DNA from 4 places in the Roseburia amylophila genome. Region 1 is predicted to be linked to each of the others. Evidence: predicted binding sites of a transcription regulator. Region 1 holds the regulator's gene; each other region holds the start of a gene.
What was found. Region 1 encodes HrcA, which represses chaperone genes, less so after heat shock. Its sites were predicted from a motif close to TGTTAGCACTCNNNNNNNNNGAGTGCTAACA; they were not measured.
Positions count from the first base shown of each region.

Region 2: OCV43_RS13295 (Hsp20/alpha crystallin family protein) is a predicted target of HrcA. The motif match lies at 1,858-1,888, and genes of this name have one in related genera.
Region 3: groES (co-chaperone GroES) is a predicted target of HrcA. The motif match lies at 1,935-1,965, and genes of this name have one in related genera.
Region 4: clpB (ATP-dependent chaperone ClpB) is a predicted target of HrcA. The motif match lies at 2,000-2,030, and genes of this name have one in related genera.

Region 1 covers NZ_JAOQKI010000004.1:35,114-38,331, forward strand. Annotated here, with positions in the region: gene hemW (radical SAM family heme chaperone HemW) at 1-1,096, shown strand, start outside; gene hrcA (heat-inducible transcriptional repressor HrcA) at 1,303-2,346, shown strand; gene grpE (nucleotide exchange factor GrpE) at 2,367-3,020, shown strand; gene dnaK (molecular chaperone DnaK) at 3,039-3,218, shown strand, end outside.
Region 2 covers NZ_JAOQKI010000029.1:8,054-11,271, reverse strand. Annotated here, with positions in the region: gene thiT (energy-coupled thiamine transporter ThiT) at 1-217, shown strand, start outside; gene OCV43_RS13300 (sodium-dependent transporter) at 287-1,660, opposite strand; gene OCV43_RS13295 (Hsp20/alpha crystallin family protein) at 2,013-2,480, shown strand; gene OCV43_RS13290 (hypothetical protein) at 2,531-2,656, shown strand; gene OCV43_RS13285 (Hsp20/alpha crystallin family protein) at 2,688-3,128, shown strand.
Region 3 covers NZ_JAOQKI010000006.1:2,342-5,559, reverse strand. Annotated here, with positions in the region: gene OCV43_RS04825 (glutamate synthase subunit beta) at 1-822, shown strand, start outside; gene OCV43_RS04820 (Cof-type HAD-IIB family hydrolase) at 990-1,778, shown strand; gene groES (co-chaperone GroES) at 2,011-2,295, shown strand; gene groL (chaperonin GroEL) at 2,363-3,218, shown strand, end outside.
Region 4 covers NZ_JAOQKI010000002.1:27,037-30,254, reverse strand. Annotated here, with positions in the region: gene OCV43_RS01590 (metallophosphoesterase) at 1-368, shown strand, start outside; gene OCV43_RS01585 (spermidine synthase) at 380-1,960, shown strand; gene clpB (ATP-dependent chaperone ClpB) at 2,108-3,218, shown strand, end outside.

The DNA.
Region 1 (3,218 bases):
CTACGTGGGTGCTCTTTTGCATGAAATCAGATATTACGGACAGACAATGGGACGTCCGGTTCTTTCTACTATATATATAGGGGGCGGAACACCGTCTCTTTTAGCACCGGAATATATCGCACTTCTTTTAAAACAGATTCAGGTAAGCTTTGAGGTGGAAGCAGATGCAGAGATTACCATAGAATGTAATCCCGGAACTTTAAATGAGGAAAAACTTCTTACCTATAAAGAAGCAGGCATTAACCGTCTCAGCATAGGGTTACAGTCTGCCTTTGATGATGAATTAAAGATATTAGGAAGAATCCATACTTACCGGCAGTTCTTGGAGAATTATGAATGTGCCAGAAGATGTGGCTTTGAAAATATCAACGTTGATTTGATGAGTGCCCTGCCTTATCAGAGTACGGAGAAATTTGTCACCAGCTTAAAGCGTGTCATAGCATTAAAACCGGAGCATATTTCGGCCTATTCCCTGATTATCGAAAAGGGAACACCATTTTATGAAAAATACAAATTCGAGGCAGTGCTCCGGGAAGCCGGAAAGCCGACAGAGCATCTGCCATCTGAAGAGACGGAGTATGAAATTTATAAAAAGACTCAGGAGATTCTTGCAGAGGCAGGTTATGAGCATTATGAAGTATCCAATTATGCAAAGCAGGGGAAAGAGGCAAGGCATAATATCGGATACTGGAAGCGGGTACCGTATCTTGGGGTAGGACTTGGGGCAGCTTCCCTGATTGGAGAAGTACGCTACAGTAATATAAGAGAGATTGAAGCGTATATCAAAGCATGCGGTAATATTTCGGCGAAGGAAATAGATGGAGTACCGGCATTGAATCTCCATGAGAGTGCAGATGCAATCAGCCGCCATGCCCAGATGGAAGAATTCATGTTTTTAGGCCTGCGTATGTTAAAGGGAGTTACAAGAACAGAATTCAAAGAGACTTTTGGCGTGGAAATAGAAGCAGTATATGGCGAAGTCTTAAACCAGCTTCAGGAAGAGGACTTAATCGAGAAAAAAGCCGGTGTAATAAAGCTCAGCGACCACGGTATGGACATCAGTAACTATGTACTCGCCCAGTTTTTACTGGATTAAGTAGTGCGGTGTTGAACAGCATTAAATCAGAACAAATCTAAAGAAATTATAAAATTATAAAATGCTGTTGACAAAAAAAACGAATGGTGCTATCTTAAGTACATAGAAATTAGCACTCTTTCGAGTTGAGTGCTAACAACAAAGAAAAAGCAGTACAAAAAGCTTTTTCAAATACCTATAAAAGTTTCATTTTCAGGAGAACGTGAATGAACGAGAACGAATTAGATGAAAGAAAAACAAAAATCTTAAATGCAATCATTCGCAACTATCTGGAAACGGGTGAGCCGGTTGGTTCAAGAACCATTTCCAAGTATACGGATTTGAACTTAAGTTCCGCAACAATCCGGAATGAGATGTCGGACTTGGAAGAGATGGGATATATTTTGCAGCCACATACATCGGCAGGAAGAATTCCATCCGATAAGGGATATCGCTTCTATGTAGATAATCTGATTGCAGAGAAGGACAAAGAAGTATCCGATATGAAAGAGTTTGTAATTGAACATACGGAGAAGATGGAACAGGTATTGCAGCAGGTGGCAAAGCTGTTGGCAAACAACACGAATTACACCACCATGATAACAGCACCGCAGTATCACCACAACAGCCTGAAGTTCATCCAGTTATCCAATGTGGATGATGAACATATTCTGGCAGTTGTCGTATTGGAAGGCAATCTTGTGAAAAATAAGATGATTCCGATAGAAGAGCCGATAGATAATGAGCATATGTTAAAACTTAACATGCTTTTGAATACACATTTAAATGGATTGTCATTAGATCAGATTAATCTGGGTACCATAGCAGTGTTGAAAGAGAAAGCCGGTATCCATTCCAAAGTCATCAGTGATGTATTGGATGCAGTAGCAGAAGCAATCAGCGAAGACGAGGATTTGGAGATATATACCAGCGGTGCAACGAATATCTTAAAATATCCGGAGTTATCGGATTCGCAGAAAGCAGGAGAGCTTTTAGATGCGTTAGAAGAGAAGAAACAGTTAGTAAGTCTGGTGACGGATAACCTCAGCAATGAGGAGAACGGCATACAGGTTTATATAGGAGATGAATCTCCAATTCAGACCATGAAGGACTGCAGTGTGGTAACAGCTACCTATGAACTTGGTAAAGGCGTGAAGGGAACGATAGGAATTATCGGACCGAAGCGTATGGATTATGAGAACGTCATGGATAATCTGAAAAATTTGAAATCACAACTAGAAGGCATATTTGATAAGCCGAAGAAAGAATAGCATAGAAAGGTGGTAAGAAAGTGGCAGAAGAAAAGAAAGAAGAAGTGCTTGAAGAAGTATTAGAAGACTTAGAAGCAGAGGATGCAAAAAAGCAGGAAGAAGCACAGAATACCGCCTCAGAAGAAAAAGAGGTTGAGGCAGAAGAAAAAACGGAAGATACCGAATCTGAACCGGAAGAAATAGAGAAAGAAGATGAGGAGAAAAAGAAAGGTATCTTTAAAAAGAAAGACAAGAAAGATAAGAAGGACGAACAGATTGAAGATTTAACCGACCGGCTGAAACGTCAGATGGCAGAATTTGAAAACTTCCGTAAGAGAACGGAAAAGGAAAAGAGCCAGATGTATGACATGGGAGCCAGTGCAATCTTAGAGAAAATCCTTCCAGTTATCGACAATTTTGAAAGAGGGCTTGCAGCTGTACCGGAAGAAGACAAAAACAATGGCTTCGTAGAAGGTATGGATAAGATTTATAAGCAGATGATGACAGTGCTGACAGAAGTTGGTGTAACACCGATTGAAGCAGCCGGTCAGGAGTTTGACCCGAATCTCCATAATGCAGTAATGCATGTGGAAGATGAAGAACTCGGTGAGAATGTAGTAGCCGAGGAGTTACAGAAAGGTTACAAGTACAAAGAAAATGTAATCAGACATAGCATGGTAAAAGTAGCGAATTAAGCATAGGAGGATAAGAACATGAGTAAAATTATTGGTATTGATTTAGGAACAACAAACAGTTGTGTGGCAGTTATGGAAGGTGGAAAACCTACCGTTATAGCAAACCAGGAAGGTGCAAGAACAACACCATCTATCGTAGCATTTACAAAAACAGGTGAGCGTCTGATTGGTGAACCAGCAAAACGTCAGGCAGTAACC
Region 2 (3,218 bases), on a different contig from region 1:
TATCGCTGGTGTATTAGGTCGATACTTCTTCGCATTCCTTTCCGGCTGGATTTTCTTCGGCATGTATGCTCCGGAAGAATTCCCGAATGCAGTGGTATACTCCCTTGCTTACAACGGTGCATACCTTGGTGCAGAAGCACTTATTACATTAATCATTATCTGTCTGCCACCAGTCCAGAAGGCATTGAATTCTGTTAAGGATATGGCAAATTCATAATTTAAGTTCTAAAATCTACAGAAAGAGCGTCTCTTCTAAATCAGAAGGGACGCTCCTTTTTTCTATCAACTACATCTGAATCCATCCGAAAGCATTTGCTATGGAACTGATTAAAATAATCGCTGCAAAGATCGGACAGAGGTATTTTATCATCACTGTAAATATCTTTTTCCTGCGGAACGGGCTGCCGCCCCGGGTTACTTCTTCTTCAATCCGCTGCACTCCCATCACTCTTGATACCAGAAGGCAGGTTGCAATAGCCGCAATCGGCATCATCACGGAGTTCGTCAGGAAATCAAAGAAATCAAGAATCTGCATTCCGATAATTTTTACATTCGCCAATGGTCCATATCCCAGTGTAGAAAGACTTCCCAAAAGAAGCATTACAATACCGACAATTACCGTTGCTTTCCGTCTTTCCCAGCCCAGTTCATCTTCGAAAGTCGATACTGCACTTTCCGTTAATGCAATAGAACTTGTGATTGCTGCAAACAGCACCAGTACAAAAAATAAAATTCCGACTCCGGTTCCAAGTCCCATGCTGTCAAATACTTTTGGAATCGTAATAAACATCAATGATGGACCCGCCTGCAGGGTTTCCGGATTTCCACCGGAAAATGCAAAGACTGCCGGAATAATCATCAGCCCTGCCATCATGGCAATCGCTGTGTCGAAGATTTCCACATTCTTCGTGGACTCTTCAATAGAAACTTCCTTCTTCATATAAGAACCAAAAGTAATGAGAATTCCCATGGCAATGGACAGGGAATAAAACATCTGTCCCATGGCTGTTACTACCGTCATCCAGGAAAAATTTTCAAAATTCGGAATCAGAAAATATTTAACTCCTTTTAATGCTCCCGGTCTGCTTACGGAATAAACCGTTATTAATATAGAAAGAACAACCAGCACCGGCATCATAAATCTGGATACCCGCTCAATACCATTCCGGACTCCGGCAAAGATAATCCCCAGCGTAAATACTGCAAAAAAAGCAAAGCAGATTTCTGTGGAAAGCCCGCTGGAAATGAAATCGGAAAAATATCCATCCGATGCAAGCTTACTGCCATTTCCCCTGATATATTCCACCAGATATTTCATTACCCAGCCGCCAATTACAGAATAATATGGCACGATTAAAACCGGAATAATCGCATTTATCCAGCCACCGAAAGAGAGCCATCGGGATTTTCCAAAGGTATGATATGCTCCCACCGGGCTCTTCTTCGTCATTCTTCCGATAGAAGTCTCCGCCATAATCATCGTATATCCAAAAGTCAGTGCAAGTATAATATAAATCAGCAGAAAGATTCCTCCTCCATACTTTGCTGCAAGATATGGGAATCTCCATATGTTTCCCAGTCCCACAGAAGCGCCTGCTGCTGATAATACAAACCCTATCTTCCCCGAAAATGTACTTCTTTTCTCATTCTGTGTCTTCATTTTGTTTTTCTTCTCCTAAACTCATAATTTCCATAACGCAAAGTTATAAAAATCATAACACAGTCTCATAGTTCCTGCAATATTCTTTCTTTTCCGCAATACATTCACTTATTTTCTCTTCTTTTTCACAGCGTATTCCCTTATATTCTCTTAGTTTTCTCACAATTTGCAACCAATTCACAAATTTTTCACAAATTTATTAGCACTCACCTCTTGACAATGCTAATAATTGGTGTTATAACGTAGTCAGAACAAAGGAGAGGAACAAAAAGAGGTTCCTAAAACATCCCGGTTCCAAAGAAACAAGGTAAACAAGCATAGATAGATTTATTAAAAAAAGGAGAGATGACTTATGTTGATGCCTAGTATTTTTGGAGAGAATTTATTTGATGACTTCTTTGAGGATTTTCCATGGATGGACGATAACATGGATATGAAAAAGACTGAGAAAAAACTTTACGGTCGTAGAGCCGCACGTCTGATGAAGACAGATATAAAGGAGCAGGACAATGGTTACGAACTGGTCATTGATTTACCTGGATTTAAGAAAGACGAAGTAAGTGCTTCCTTAGAAAATGGTTACCTGACCATCAGTGCCGCCAAAGGCTTGGATGAGGAAGATAAAGATAAGAAATCCGGCAAGTACATCCGTAAGGAACGTTATTCCGGAGCCTGCAGTCGAAGCTTTTATGTTGGCGATGCCGTTACCGAAGAAGATATCAAGGGTGAATTTAAACACGGTATCTTAAAACTCTTCGTTCCGAAGAAAGAAGCTAAACCTGCTGTGGAAGACCACAAGTACATCGCCATTGAAGGATAACAGAACTTTATATAGTATCTGATTCAGATTAAGAAAGGAAGCATGTTATCATGTCAGACAAAAATCCAAAACATCCATTAAAAAAGAAGAAAGTAAAAGCTAAAATTAATGTAGCCGACCATGAGGCTGTTGAGGAAGCCAGAGAAGCTCACAGAAACAAGAAACATTATTACTAATTACAATAGACTATTTTAGGAGGAATGACTTATGTTAGTACCAAGTATTTTTTCAAACAACTTTGTAGATGATATATTCGATGATGTATTTCCATTCGGAGCTTACAATGTTCCTGCAGCAGACAACCGTGTTGCCATGAACACTGACGTTAAGGAATTTGACGACAGATATGAACTGGAATTTGAACTTCCAGGCTTTAAGAAAGAAGATATCCAGGCTGAGCTGAAAGACGGATACCTCATCGTCAATGCCAAACACCAGGACAACAAGGACGAAAAAGGCAAAGATGGAAAATATATCCGTAAAGAACGTTACTATGGCTCTTACCAGCGTAGTTTCTATGTCGGAAATGGCGTTACTCAGGATGACATCAAAGGCGGTTTTGAAAATGGTATCCTGACTCTGACCGTTCCGAAGAAAGAAGCAAAACCTGCTGTGGAAGAAAAGAAATATATTTCCATTGAGGGATAATACCAGGATAATTAAAAGGAAAAAGGGGCGGTGTGAGTATTCACACCGCCTCTCCTTTTTATGTGAGAAACACGCTTTGCGTGTTTCTCG
Region 3 (3,218 bases), on a different contig from region 1:
GTTGGAAAAGACATCAAGCCGGCAAAACTCTTAAAAGAATATGACCGTGTCATCTTAGCCTGTGGAGCAAAGAATCCAAGAAACATCAAAGCTCCGGGCAGAGATGCAGAAGGCATTTACTTTGCAGTAGATTTCTTAAAGGCAACTACCAAGAGCCTTTTAGATTCCGAGCTTAAAGATAACAAATATATTTCTGCCAAGGGAAAGAAAGTAGTTATCATCGGTGGTGGAGATACCGGAAATGACTGTGTCGGAACTTCTATCCGTCACGGCGCAGCCGGTGTCATCCAGCTTGAAATGATGCCAAAAGCACCGGATGAGCGTGCAGAGAACAACCCATGGCCGGAGTGGCCAAGAGTCTGCAAGACAGACTACGGTCAGGAAGAAGCAATTGCCATGTTCGGTTCCGACCCTCGTATTTACCAGACAACCGTAAAAGAGTTCTTAAAAGACAAGAACGGTAAGCTCTGCGGATTAAAAACCGTAAAATTAGAGGGCAAAAAGGATGAAAAGACCGGACGGATGCAGATGGTGGAAGTACCGGGCTCCGAAAGCAAGTTAGATTGTGATCTGGTTCTGATTGCAGCAGGCTTCCTTGGAACAGAAGATTACATTGCCAAAGCATTCGGCGTAGACTTAAATGCCAGAACCAATGTGGCAACAGAAGCCGGTCATTACAAGACCAACGTGGAAAATGTCTTTACAGCAGGAGATATGCATCGTGGACAGTCCCTGGTTGTATGGGCAATCCGTGAAGGAAGAGAAGCAGCCCGTGAAGTAGACGAAAGTCTGATGGGATATTCTTATCTTTCTGTACAGTAATGAAAATTACAATATAATGATAGAAGAAAGTCGTCTGACTATGGTGACGCCGGAAGGTGAACTGTGGCAGGCGGCTTTTTCGTGGTTGACACATTCTGCTTTTGGGGCATAAAATAACCCTTGTGACAAAAAGAGCGAGAAGAAAACAGCGAAAGGACATAAAGAGAATGAGCAGGAAAGCAGTATTTTTTGATATTGATGGAACATTGTGGGACGAGCATTTTGTGATACCGGAGAGCACAAAGGAAGCAATCCGGAAGCTGCGGGAAAATGGACAGCTGGCATTTCTCTGCAGCGGAAGAACCAGAGCATTTATTCAGGATGAAAGATTGCTGGCACTGGGATTCGACGGAATTGTGGCAGGCTGCGGTACCTGGATAGAGATGGATGGAAAAACACTTTTTTATAAAAAATTAGAACAGGAATTGATAGAGGATACCATACATATATTAAAAGAGTATGGAATTCCTACGGTATATGAGGGAAGCCGGAATTTGTATATGGATCTGGAAGAATTTGAAGAAGACCCTTATGGCTTGAGACTAAAAGAGACATTGGGAGAGGATTTGCTGCCGGTAACGGGAAATGAAGCAATTATGGAAATCAGTAAGTTTTCCTGCTCCACACCGGATGATGCTTATCTTAAGGTACTTTCCCATCTGGAAGAGAATTTCACACCGCTGGTGCATGATGCGGCATGCGCAGAGTTTATTCCAAAAGGATTTTCCAAAGCGTCCGGCATCGAAAAAACCTGTGAACTTCTTGGTATTGAGAAAGAAGATACCTATGCATTTGGAGACAGTATCAATGATGTGGAAATGTTAAAGCATGTGCAGCATGGAATTGCCATGGGAAATGGTACCAAAGCAGCAAAAGAAGCAGCGGATTATATCACAGCACCATTGCACGAAGACGGCATTTATAAGGGATTGGAGCATTTTGGACTGATTTCATAAACAAATCTAAAAAAAGTATTAAATCGTTACAAATTGAAGAAAGTGAGAAAACGAGAGAAAAAACGAGATATTAAGAGTAAATATAAGGAAACAAAAGAAAAATAAAAAATGGTCAGGCTTGCGAAAAAGAGACGCAGAAACTATTATATGACTATCGGTTAGCACTCGGCTTGAATGAGTGCTAATAAAAAAGAAAGAAAACAAAGAGACCGAATCAAGGAGGCAATGAATCATGAAATTAGTACCATTATCAGACAGAGTTGTATTAAAACAGTTAAAAGCAGAGGAAAAAACCAAATCCGGAATTATCTTAGCAAGTGCTGCACAGGAGAAACCACAGGAAGCAGAAGTAATCGCAGTTGGTCCTGGCGGAGTGGTAGATGGCAAAGAAGTTACCATGCAGGTAAAAGAAGGACAGAAGGTTATTTATTCTAAATATGCCGGAACAGAAGTAAAACTGGATGGCGAAGAATATATCATCGTAAAGCAGAATGATATTCTTGCAGTAGTAGAATAATCGAATTGATAATTGGTAAATAAAACAAATAATAAAATAGGAAAATAGAAGAAAGAGGTAAGAAATTATGGCAAAGGAAATCAAATATGGAACAGAAGCCAGAACAGCATTAGAGGCTGGAGTTGATAAACTGGCAAATACAGTCAGAGTAACAATCGGACCAAAAGGAAGAAACGTTGTACTGGATAAATCATATGGAGCTCCATTAATCACAAACGATGGTGTTACCATTGCAAAAGAAATCGAATTGGAAGATGCATTCGAAAATATGGGCGCACAGCTTGTAAAAGAAGTAGCAACCAAGACCAATGACGTCGCCGGTGATGGTACTACAACAGCAACCGTTCTTGCACAGGCAATGATTCAGGAAGGAATGAAGAACTTAGAGGCTGGTGCAAACCCAATCGTTTTAAGACGTGGTATGAAGAAAGCAACTGAAAAAGCAGTTGAAACAATCGCAGCAATGTCTTCTAAAGTAACCGGAAAAGACCAGATTGCAAAAGTTGCATCTATTTCCGCAGGTGATGAAAGCGTTGGCAACATGGTAGCAGACGCAATGGAAAAAGTTTCCAATGATGGTGTTATTACCATTGAAGAGAGCAAGACCATGCAGACAGAGCTTGACCTGGTAGAAGGTATGCAGTTTGACCGTGGATACATTTCCGCATATATGTGCACAGATATGGATAAGATGGAAGCAGTTTTAGATGAGCCGTACATCTTAATTACCGATAAGAAAATCAGCAACATTCAGGAAATCCTTCCACTGTTAGAACAGATTGTTCAGTCCGGTTCCAGACTTCTTATCATTGCTGAAGATATCGAGGGTGAAGCTTTAACTACATTGATTGTAAATAAACTGCGTGGAACATTTAACGTTGTAGCAGTAAAAGCTCCAGGATATGGCGACAGAAGAAAAGAAA
Region 4 (3,218 bases), on a different contig from region 1:
TCTATATAATAGGAAGACAGGATAAATCCGAAGAATATGCAGAAAAAAGAGCCACAATGGAAGAACTGACGGCAAACCTTGATCCGGATAAATTCTCCATTGTATTAGACCATCAGCCACAGGATTATGCAGCGCAGCAGAATGTCAATGTGGATCTGGTTCTTTCCGGACATACCCACGGTGGACAGCTATTCCCGCTGATGACCATTGAGAATCTTACGAAAATGACACCGGATGACCGTGTCTATGGATATGAGCAGAGAGAAAATACGAATTTTATTGTAACATCAGGAATTTCCGACTGGGCGATTAAGTTTAAAACGGGATGTAAGTCGGAGTATCTTATGATTGATATTGAAAGAAAATAAAAGAGGTGTATATGAAAAAGTTATTTTTGTATTTGACGGAATTTTTTGCAGGAATGTCAGTGATGGCAGTAGAGTTAGGTGCAAGCAGATTACTTGCACCATATTTTAGTTCTTCCCAGATAGTCTGGACAATCATTATCGGAACCATTATGATTGCCATGGCATTGGGAAATATTTATGGCGGAAGGACGGCAGACAAATCACCGAACCCGGATAAACTGTATGGAAGAATTATCATTGCCGCAATCTGGATTGCATTAATTCCGGTAGTGGGAAAATATATTATCATAGGAATATCAGCCCTTTTAATCTTTGCGGTAAATAATAATTTCCTGATTATTGCAGCTTTTGCAGCCTGCATGGTAATTTTCGTATTTCCGCTGTTTCTGTTGGGAACGGTAACACCATCCCTGGTAAAATATTCTGTTGATAATTTAGATGACAACGGAAAGACAGTAGGTACCTTAGGGGCATTTAACACCATCGGAAGCATCATTGGAACCTTTATCCCAACCTTTGTGACAATTCCGGCAGTAGGAACATCCGTTACATTTCTTATCTTTGCGGGAATTTTACTGGCATTATCCATCGTATATTTTATCAATGCGCATACCGGAAAGAAGAAAATAGTTGCATCTATTCTGATATTTGCACTGTGCTGCGGGTTTGGATATTCCGACTCATTTGCATTCTGGGAAAATAATCTGACCTATGAGGGGGAATCCGTATATAACTATCTTCAGGTATACGAAAATCAGGACAAGGTGTCCTTATCCACCAATGTGTTATTCGGTGTGCAGTCTGTGTATATGAAGCAGGATGAACTGACCGGCATGTATTATGATTATGCCATGGCGGCACCGCTTATGTTAAAAGACAAAGAAATATCAGACATGGATGTGCTGATTCTTGGAATGGGAACCGGTACTTATGCAACCCAGTGCCGGAAATATTTTGGAGATATGAATGTGGAAGGTGTTGAAATTGATGAGAAGATTACAAAGCTTTCCAGACAGTATTTTTCACTTTCGGAGGATGTGCCGGTAACGACTTATGATGGAAGAGCATTTTTAAATGCATCCGATAAGAAATACGATGTCATTATGGTAGATGCTTATCAGGATATTACGATTCCGTTTCAGATGTCTTCCGTTGAATTTTTTACGCTGGTAAAAGAGCATTTAAATGAAAATGGCGTAATGGTGGTGAATATGAACATGCGTGGGCAGAAAGAAGGAAATATTAACCAGTATCTTTCCGACACCATAGGAAGTGTATTTGGAACAGAATATACTGTGGATGTGGCAGGCTCTACAAACCGGGAACTGTTTGCATCCGACAATGGAGAAATTTTAAAGAATCTTTCTAACAACATTTCCAAGCTTGAAAATCAGGAGTTAAAGGGAATGATGACAGAGGTATTGGCAGATACCGTTTCCTATGAAAAGGGCGATTATATTCTTACAGATGATAAGGCACCGGTGGAACTTCTTGGAATGCAGGTGATTGATGAGATGATAAAAGATGAAGTTGCATATTATAAGGGCGTTTATAAAGAGGAAGGGCTGAAAGGACTGCTGAATTCCTTTTAAATATAAGAAAAATATAAATTAACAAAAATTGTCTGAAAATTTTAGCACTCACCTCTTGACAGTGCTAATAATGCGTGCTATATTTATGCTTGGAAACAGAAATAACAGGAATTCGTTCATAGCACAGTGGGAAATGAGGTGAAAGATATGAACATTCAGAAATTTACACAGAAGTCAATGGAAGCAATCCAGGATTGCGAAAAATTAGCATATGAATATGGCAATCAGGAAATCGAGCAGGAACATCTTTTAGTGGCATTACTGCAGCAGGAAGATGGACTGATTTTAAAACTGATTGAGAAAATGGAAATCCAGAAGGAGCATTTTGTAGACAATGCAATCCGCCATCTGGAAGCAAGAACCAAGGTGTCCGGCGGCCAGGTTTATGTCGGCCAGGCATTGAATAAGGTATTGATTAGTGCAGAGGATGAGGCAAAGCAGATGGGAGATGATTATGTCTCCGTAGAGCATCTGTTTTTATCCTTGTTAAAATATCCGAACCCTGCATTAAAGGAAATTTTTAAGGAATATGGTATTACAAGAGACCGTTTCCTGCAGGCACTGTCTACGGTGCGTGGCAACCAGCGTGTGACCTCCGATAATCCGGAAGCTACTTATGATACCTTAAATAAATATGGTTATGATATGGTAGAGAGGGCGAGAGACCAGAAGCTGGATCCGGTCATCGGACGAGATGCAGAAATCCGGAATGTAGTGCGAATTTTGTCCCGTAAGACGAAAAACAATCCGGTACTGATTGGCGAACCCGGTGTAGGTAAAACCGCAGTTGTAGAGGGACTGGCACAACGGATTGTACGTGGTGATGTTCCGGAAGGATTAAAGGATAAGAAGCTCTTTGCACTGGATATGGGTGCATTGGTAGCCGGAGCAAAATACCGTGGTGAATTTGAGGAACGTCTGAAAGCAGTATTGGATGAAGTAAAGAAATCCGAAGGACAGATTATCCTCTTTATCGATGAGCTGCATACCATTGTCGGTGCAGGAAAAACCGATGGAGCCATGGATGCCGGACAGCTTTTAAAACCAATGCTTGCCCGTGGAGAACTGCATTGTATCGGTGCTACCACATTGGATGAGTACCGGGAATACATTGAAAAGGATGCCGCATTGGAACGAAGATTCCAGCCGGTTATGGTAGACGAACCAACGGTAGAAGATACTATTTCTATCCTGCGTGGATTAAAGGAGAGGTATGAAGTATTCCATGGAGTAAAGATTACTGATAGTGCACTGGTTT